2 regions of the Pseudomonas sp. MAG733B genome follow, and region 1 is predicted to be linked to the other one. Evidence: riboswitches for the same ligand, from Rfam matches in the RefSeq annotation. Region 1 holds a riboswitch; the other holds the start of a gene.
The links. A riboswitch is a leader RNA that binds a small molecule or an ion and turns the genes downstream of it on or off. The one in region 1 is predicted to bind cobalamin.
Positions count from the first base shown of each region.

Region 2: another riboswitch for cobalamin. It lies ahead of cobO (cob(I)yrinic acid a,c-diamide adenosyltransferase); the one in region 1 lies ahead of cobW (cobalamin biosynthesis protein CobW).

Region 1 is NZ_CP145732.1:4,062,284-4,066,123, forward strand. Features, by position in the region: gene cobN (cobaltochelatase subunit CobN) at 1-569, opposite strand, end outside; gene cobW (cobalamin biosynthesis protein CobW) at 573-1,643, opposite strand; cobalamin riboswitch at 1,742-1,954, opposite strand; cobalamin riboswitch at 2,187-2,412, shown strand; gene V6Z53_RS18575 (CbtB-domain containing protein) at 2,533-2,727, shown strand; gene V6Z53_RS18580 (CbtA family protein) at 2,739-3,452, shown strand; gene V6Z53_RS18585 (cobalamin biosynthesis protein) at 3,449-3,840, shown strand, end outside.
Region 2 is NZ_CP145732.1:5,449,996-5,453,835, forward strand. Features, by position in the region: gene V6Z53_RS24825 (cobyrinate a,c-diamide synthase) at 1-775, opposite strand, end outside; gene cobO (cob(I)yrinic acid a,c-diamide adenosyltransferase) at 786-1,397, opposite strand; cobalamin riboswitch at 1,480-1,713, opposite strand; gene V6Z53_RS24835 (hypothetical protein) at 1,866-2,450, shown strand; gene V6Z53_RS24840 (sorbosone dehydrogenase family protein) at 2,518-3,831, shown strand.

The DNA.
Region 1 (3,840 bases):
TCCTGCAGTGTTGCGGGGCTTTTATGGGGATGGTAAATCGCCGTGCGTGGCAGGGTTTGCGGCTCGGTCCAAGCGTAATCCCGCGCCAGGCAACGGTTGGCCAGACAGCGGAAGAAATCCAGAGCGTTGCCCATGCCGCCTTGACGCAGATACTGCCAGAGCCGGTCGCGATCATCGACGCCGACGGTGCTCAAGTCACTGAGTTCCGGGTCGGGACGGTCATCGCCCGGCACCAGAATCAGTTGCACGCCCCGTTGCGACAACTCCACCAACCGCTCGACGCCATAGCGCCAATAGGCAATGCCGCCGTGCAGCGAAATCAGAATGACCTTGGCGTGACGCAAGACCTCATCGACATAGAGATCGACCGAGGCATGGTTCTGCACCTGCATCGGATTGGCCAGACGCACGCTCGGGTAATCGTCGGGCAACTGCTGTGCCGCTTCGGCGAGCAGCGCCAGGCTGGAATCGCCGCTGCACAGGATCACCAGCTCGGCAGGGGTTTGGCCAAGGTCGGCGATGTTGTCATCCGACACGAAACCGCCGGGCTGGGTCCTGAGCAGGTGCATGGTTTACACGCTGAGCGCAGCGCGCAATTGCGCTTCGAGCAGTGCCGCGTCCAGTGCCTGGCCGATCAACACCAGACGGGTGACGCGCGACTCTTCGGCGCCCCACTGACGGTCGAAGTGTTTGTCGAAACGCGTACCCACGCCCTGGATCAGCAGACGCATCGGCTTGTTCGGGATGGCGGCGAAACCTTTCACGCGCAGGATGCCGTGCTGCACCACCAGTTGGGTCAACGCGTCCATCAGCAGGCTTTCGTCGGCTTGCGGCAGTTCGATGGAGATCGAATCGAAAGCATCGTGGTCGTGGTCATCGTGATCGTCATCACCGTCGTGGTGGTGATCGTGGTGACTGTGACGGCTGTCGATGTGCTCTTCGGAACCGGCGCCAAGGCCGATCAGCACGTCCAGTGGCAGGCGACCGCTGCTGGCTTCGATGACTTTCACCGCTGGCGGCAATTCTTCAGCCACTTCCAGGCGCACGCGGGCCAGGTCTTCCGGGCTGATCAGGTCGGCCTTGTTGAGGATCACCAGGTCGGCGCTGGACAGTTGGTCGGCGAACAATTCGTGCAGCGGCGATTCGTGGTCCAGGTTCGGATCAAGTTTGCGCTGGGCATCGACCTGATCCGGGAACGCGGCGAAAGTGCCGGCGGCCACGGCCGGGCTGTCGACCACGGTGATGACTGCGTCGACGGTGCAGGCACTGCGGATTTCCGGCCACTGGAAGGCTTGCACCAGCGGTTTCGGCAGAGCCAAACCGGATGTTTCGATCAAGATGTGGTCGAGATCGCCACGACGGGCGACCAGTTCGCGCATTACCGGGAAGAATTCTTCCTGGACGGTGCAGCACAGGCAGCCGTTGGCCAGTTCATAGACGCGGCCATTGGCCTCTTCTTCGGTGCAACCGATGGAGCACTGCTTGAGGATTTCACCGTCGATGCCCAGCTCGCCGAACTCGTTGACGATCACCGCGATGCGGCGGCCCTGAGCGTTGTCGAGCATGTGCCGCAGCAAGGTGGTTTTGCCCGAGCCGAGGAAGCCGGTAACGATGGTGACGGGGAGTTTGGCCAGTGTTTTCATCGGATGCCCTTTGGCAAGGTGGCGGGCATACGGGACGAGTACCGGCAACGCACATGCGCGCCGGAAGCGTTCGCCACCGGATCACCCCGCCCGGTTGTAGTGAGAATCTGTATCGAGGCAGGTCTCCTGGCTGACGGTGTGCCAGTCGCTTGACTGGCGTTTGCTGCGCCTTCCCGCGGGCTCAAGGGTTGAGCGTGCAGTGGCGTGGCAGCGAACATCACCGTTCACAGTTGCGGGGGCAGCCGCGGCATTGACCGCGTTCCCTTCTTAGCTTCGACAAACGCCGAAGAACCTCGAAAGCGCAAGGCTACGCATGGTATTGGGGCGGGTCAATGTTCAAGCGGAGAATGCGATCATCTGTGGCGAGGGAGCTTGCTCCCGCTCGGCGGCGAAGCCGTCGTGAAACCGAGCGCCGCGTTTCTACAGGAAGAACACATGAATCCGATTGCGACCGCTTCGCGCTCGAGCGGGAGCAAGCTCCCTCGCCACAGAAGCTCAAACGAGAACCCTTGCCAATTGACGTCCAACCCTCGCCCATGCTCTCCTACACGCCTTGTTACGGGTGCCCTTCACAGGGTGAAACGGGAAACCGGTGAATCATGTGCTTTACTCAAAGCCATGTCAGTCCGGTGCTGCCCCCGCAACGGTAAGCGAGCGAAGCGTCGAATCCACTGTGCCGATCAGGCATGGGAAGGTGATGCTTGCAGGATCAGGCAGACGCCTGCGCCCCTCGTGAGCCCGGAGACCGGCCCGCAACACAAAGTGAAAACACAATCACTGAATGACAAACCCGCGGTGGGCGGGCGCTGTTCGAATCTCTGCGCGCCCGGTCGTGCGGAGGCTCTGCATGCGCTTTTGATTCCCCGCTGACAGACCAGAGGGAAACGCCATGTCGATCATCAGCAGCACCGGCCACAGCAGCTCTTCCAGCGCCACCACAACCTTGACTCAACGCCTGACCGCCGCCGTTTGTGCGTCGATCCTTGGCGCGTGCCTGGTGTATTTCGCCGGTTTCTCGCACATCGAAGCGGTGCACAACGCCGCGCACGATACCCGCCACAGCTCTGCATTCCCGTGCCATTGAGACCTGCCGACATGATCAAGCGTATTGCGCAAACCGCAGGTTTCACCGGGCTGCTCGCCGCCCTGCTGCTCACCCTGCTGCAAAGCTTCTGGGTCTCCCCGCTGATTTTGCAGGCCGAAACCTACGAGAAATCCGAACCGGCCGCTCTTGAAGTCCACGAACATACCCACGCCGAGGGCGCTGTCGCCGCTCACACCCACGATGCCGAAGCCTGGGAGCCGGAAGACGGCTGGCAGCGCGTGCTGTCGACCACTGGCGGCAATCTGGTGGTGGCTGTCGGTTTCGCCCTGATGCTCGCTGGCCTCTACACCCTGCGCGCACCGACCAAAACTTCTCAGGGCCTGCTCTGGGGCCTGGCCGGTTACGCGACCTTCGTACTGGCGCCAACCCTCGGCCTGCCGCCTGAACTGCCAGGCACCGCTGCCGCCGATCTGGCACAACGACAGATCTGGTGGATCGGCACTGCCGCGTCCACCGCTGTCGGCATCGCCCTGATCGTGTTCAGCCGCCACTGGCTGATGAAAATCCTTGGCGCAGCAATCATCGCCGTTCCTCATGTGATTGGCGCACCGCAACCGGAAGTGCATTCGATGCTCGCGCCGGAAGCACTGGAAGCCCAATTCAAAATCGCTTCGCAGCTGACCAACGTGGCGTTCTGGCTGGCCCTGGGCCTGATCAGCGCCTGGTTGTTCCGCCGCAAAAGCGATGGTCAATACCACGCATGACTGATGTCAGCGCAGCGCCGACCTTGGTGGTCGGCCTGGGCTGCCAGCGCGGCTGCCCCCTCAATACGTTGCGGGCGCTGCTGGATCAGGCGTTACAAGCGCATCAAATCGGGCTGCATCAAATCAAGGCCCTGGCCAGTATCGACTTGAAGCGTGATGAACCGGCGCTGATCGAGTTGGCTGAACAACTGGCGCTGCCGCTGATGTATTTCAGCAGCGAACAACTGGCCGGTTATCAGCCTCAACTGAGTCACCATTCCGAGATCGCATTCGAGCGCACCGGCTGCTATGGCGTGGCGGAAAGCGCCGCCCTGGCCTTGGCCGAACAACTGGCCAACGCACCGGCCAAGCTTTTGATCCCGCGACAAAAATACGCCCAGGCCACCCT
Region 2 (3,840 bases), 1.4 Mb from region 1:
AATCCAGACTGGCGCCATAGGTGAAGGCAAACGCTTCGTCCCGGGCGACGGCAATGCGCACGCCGGCTAGCAGCGGCTCGGCCGTCATCACGTCCGGCGCGGCGAACTCAACTGCTGGCGGCAGCGCTACCTCGCAACTGCTGGCCAAGGCATCGGCCGCCGCGTCGAGACGTACATCGAGATCATTCAACTCGCTGGCCTGCACCAGTCCGAGGTGGCGACTCGGCAATTCGATCCCGGTCTCCCGAGACAATGCGCCGTACCAACGCAGACCTTCAGTCAGGCTGCCTTCGAGCAACTGTGCATGACGCAGGGTGCCGACGCGGTTGGCCAGGACACCGGCAAACGGCAAGTCCGGCTGATAACGCGCCAGCCCCAAGGCCAATGCGCCAAAGGTCTGGGCCATGGCCGTGCCGTCGATCACGCCGAGCACCGGCACACCGAAGTGTCGCGCCAGATCAGCGCTGGACGGCGTGCCGTCGAACAGCCCCATCACGCCTTCGATCAGAATCAGATCGGCTTCGCCCGCCGCTTCCCACAACAGGCGACGACTTTCCTGCTCGCCGACCATCCACATGTCCAGTTGATAGACCGGCGCACCGCTGGCGCGCTCGAGGATCATCGGGTCGAGAAAGTCCGGGCCGCATTTGAACACGCGCACCTTGCGCCCCTGATTACGATGCAAACGGGCGAGCGCGGCGGTGACGGTGGTCTTGCCCTGACCGGAGGCCGGCGCGGCAATCAGTACTGCCGGGCAGTGTCGACTGTTTTTCATAAAATAGTATTCACAGCTCGACGCCTTTTTGCGCTTTGATACCGGCCTGGAAGGCGTGCTTGATCATGCCCATCTCGGTGACGGTGTCAGCCAGTTCCATCATCTCCGGCTTGGCGCCGCGACCGGTGACCACCACGTGCTGCATCGGCGGGCGCGCCTGCAAATCGCTGAGTACTTGATCGAGATCGAGGTAGCCGTGCTTCAGGGCGATGTTCAACTCATCCAGCACCACCAGGCCGATGGACGGATCGCGCAGCAGTTCCTGCGACACGGCCCAGGCGGCTTGAGCGGCAGCGATGTCGCGTTGGCGATCCTGAGTTTCCCAGGTAAAGCCCTCGCCCATCACATGAAAACGCACCTGCTCCGGGAAGCGTCGGAAGAACAGTTCTTCGCCCGTGCTGTTGCGGCCCTTGATGAACTGCACCACGCCGCACTGCATGCCGTGGCCCATGGCGCGAGCGAGCATGCCGAACGCCGAGCTGCTCTTGCCTTTGCCGTTGCCGGTCAGCACCAGCAGCAGGCCGCATTCGTTCGGGGAATTGGCGATGCGTTCGTCGATCACGGCTTTTTTGCGCAGCATGCGCGCCAGATGACGTTCGTCACGATCAGGGGTATCAGTCATGGGGGAGCTCTCCGTTGAGGCAGGAATAACGGCGGGCAGGCACAAGAATAGATGGCAAGAAGCCTGGCATCGCCCACCGTGATGCCGCTTGGATGGATCAGGCCGGTCTCCGGGCTCATGAGCGGCGTTGGCCGGACTGCGTGCCTTCCCATGTCGACAGTCGACACAGTGGCGCAAAACGCAGTTTTCACTCATTTACCGTTGCGGGGGCAGCGCCGGGATCGCGAGGCTTCATATATCGAAGCGACCACTCACCGACTTCCCTGTTTCACTCTGTCGACCCAAGCCACAGAGCACCTGAAACAAGCCGCGAAGGTTAGAGGGTTGGGGGTGGAGCGTCAATTGAAGACGGGGCGCGAAAGCGAATAACTGCCGCCGATCAGCAATTTGACGTCAATCTTGTGCCACACTCCGAGCAGTGATATCAAAGAGCCACAACCTCACAACACAATAACAAGGGTGAGCCCCATGCAAGGCATGATCATCAGCAATCCGAAGCTCGAATTCCTGCGCCCGGTGCTGGAGCGCTGGTTTGACTGTATCGACCGCTACAACGCCGTGCGCGGCGATAACGAAACGCCCTACTGGCTCGACGAAAAGGCCAACCTCGGCCTGCTTTCCTCCGCCGCGTGGATGGCCGAGATGATCACCCTGCAGCAATCGCCCACCCGCAAACAGCTCGAAGAAGGCGAGCGCAATGCTCGCGCCGACCTGTTCATCGCCACCCCCGAAACACGCGCCTGGCTGCAGGCCACGCAACGCTGGCCACGGGTCAACAGCCTGAACCTGACCCAGGCGCTGCATGACATCACCAGCGATGCCAAGCGCATCAGCTACGCCAGCGACCTGAAACTCGGCTGCCTGTTCGTCGCACCGCAAAAACTCCAGCATGGCGCTACCCCGGAAGAACTCCAGGACATGGTCGATGACCTGCAAAAAGAGCACACCTGCGCCGTGGCCTGGTATTTCCCCTACGCCTATCGCAAATTGCGCAACGAAGCGGGTCACTATCACCCTGGTATCGCCGTTCTGTTCAAGGAAGCGCGCAGCTGAAGGTTGAACCATCCTGCGTCCATGCTTCTCTATGATTAAATCAAGGCACTCATAGGGAAGATCAGCAATGCGCACGTCTCAGCTCGTATTCGTTGTCGCTCTCGCCGGAGGGCTCGCCGCTTGCGGTGAAACCTCCAGCCTGCAAGTCTCCGACGGCACCGGCCCGTCGCCCAAGTTGCCCGAACCCAATAAAACCCTGTTCCCGACGATGAACATCGCCCCGGCGATAGGCTGGCCGGACGGCGCAAAACCTGTGGCCGCCAGCGGCACGCAAGTCGCCGCGTTTGCCGAGGACCTCGATCATCCGCGCTGGTTATACGTGTTGCCCAATGGCGACGTACTGGTCGCCGAAACCAACGCGCCGCCCAAACCCGATGACAACAAAGGCATCAAGGGCTGGATCACCAAGAAAGTCATGGGCCGCGCCGGCGCGGACGTACCGAGCCCGAACCGCATCACGCTGCTGCGCGACACCAACCACGACGGCATCGCCGAAACGCGCACGGTGTTCCTGGAAAACCTCAATTCACCCTTCGGCATGACCCTGGTCGGCAATGACCTGTACGTTGCCGATACCGATCGACTGCTGCGTTTCCACTATGAAACCGGCGACACGGCCATCAAGTCGCAGCCGATCAAAGTCGTCGACCTGCCGGGCGGAACGCTGAATCACCACTGGACCAAAAACGTCATCGCCAGCCAGGACGGCAGCAAGCTGTACGTCACGGTTGGCTCGAACAGCAACGTCGGCGAGAACGGCATGGATCAGGAAGAAGGACGCGCGGCGATCTGGGAAGTGGATCGCGCCACCGGCAACCACCGGATCTTCGCCTCAGGCTTGCGCAACCCCAACGGCATGGCCTGGGAACCGCAAAGCGGCGCGTTGTGGACAGCGGTAAACGAGCGCGATGAGATCGGCAGCGACCTGGTGCCGGACTACATCACCTCAGTCAAGGACGGCGGGTTCTATGGCTGGCCGTTCAGCTACTACGGCCAGCATGTCGACGTGCGCGTCGAACCGCAAAACCTGGACCTGGTGGCCAAGGCGATTGCGCCGGACTACGCAGTCGGGCCACATACCGCATCACTGGGCCTGACGTTTGCCGAAGGCAACACGTTACCCGCTCAGTTTAAGGAAGGCGCATTCATCGGCCAGCACGGCTCCTGGAACCGCAAGCCGCACAGTGGCTACAAAGTGATTTTCGTACCCTTCAGCGCCGGCAAACCGGTTGGGCAACCGTTGGACGTGCTCACTGGTTTCCTCAATGAAGATGAAAAAGCCATGGGCCGGCCGGTGGGCGTGGTGATTGATCAGCAGGGGGATTTGCTGGTGGCGGATGATGTGGGGAATAAGGTGTGGCGGGTGTCCGCAACTAAATAACTGCAAACC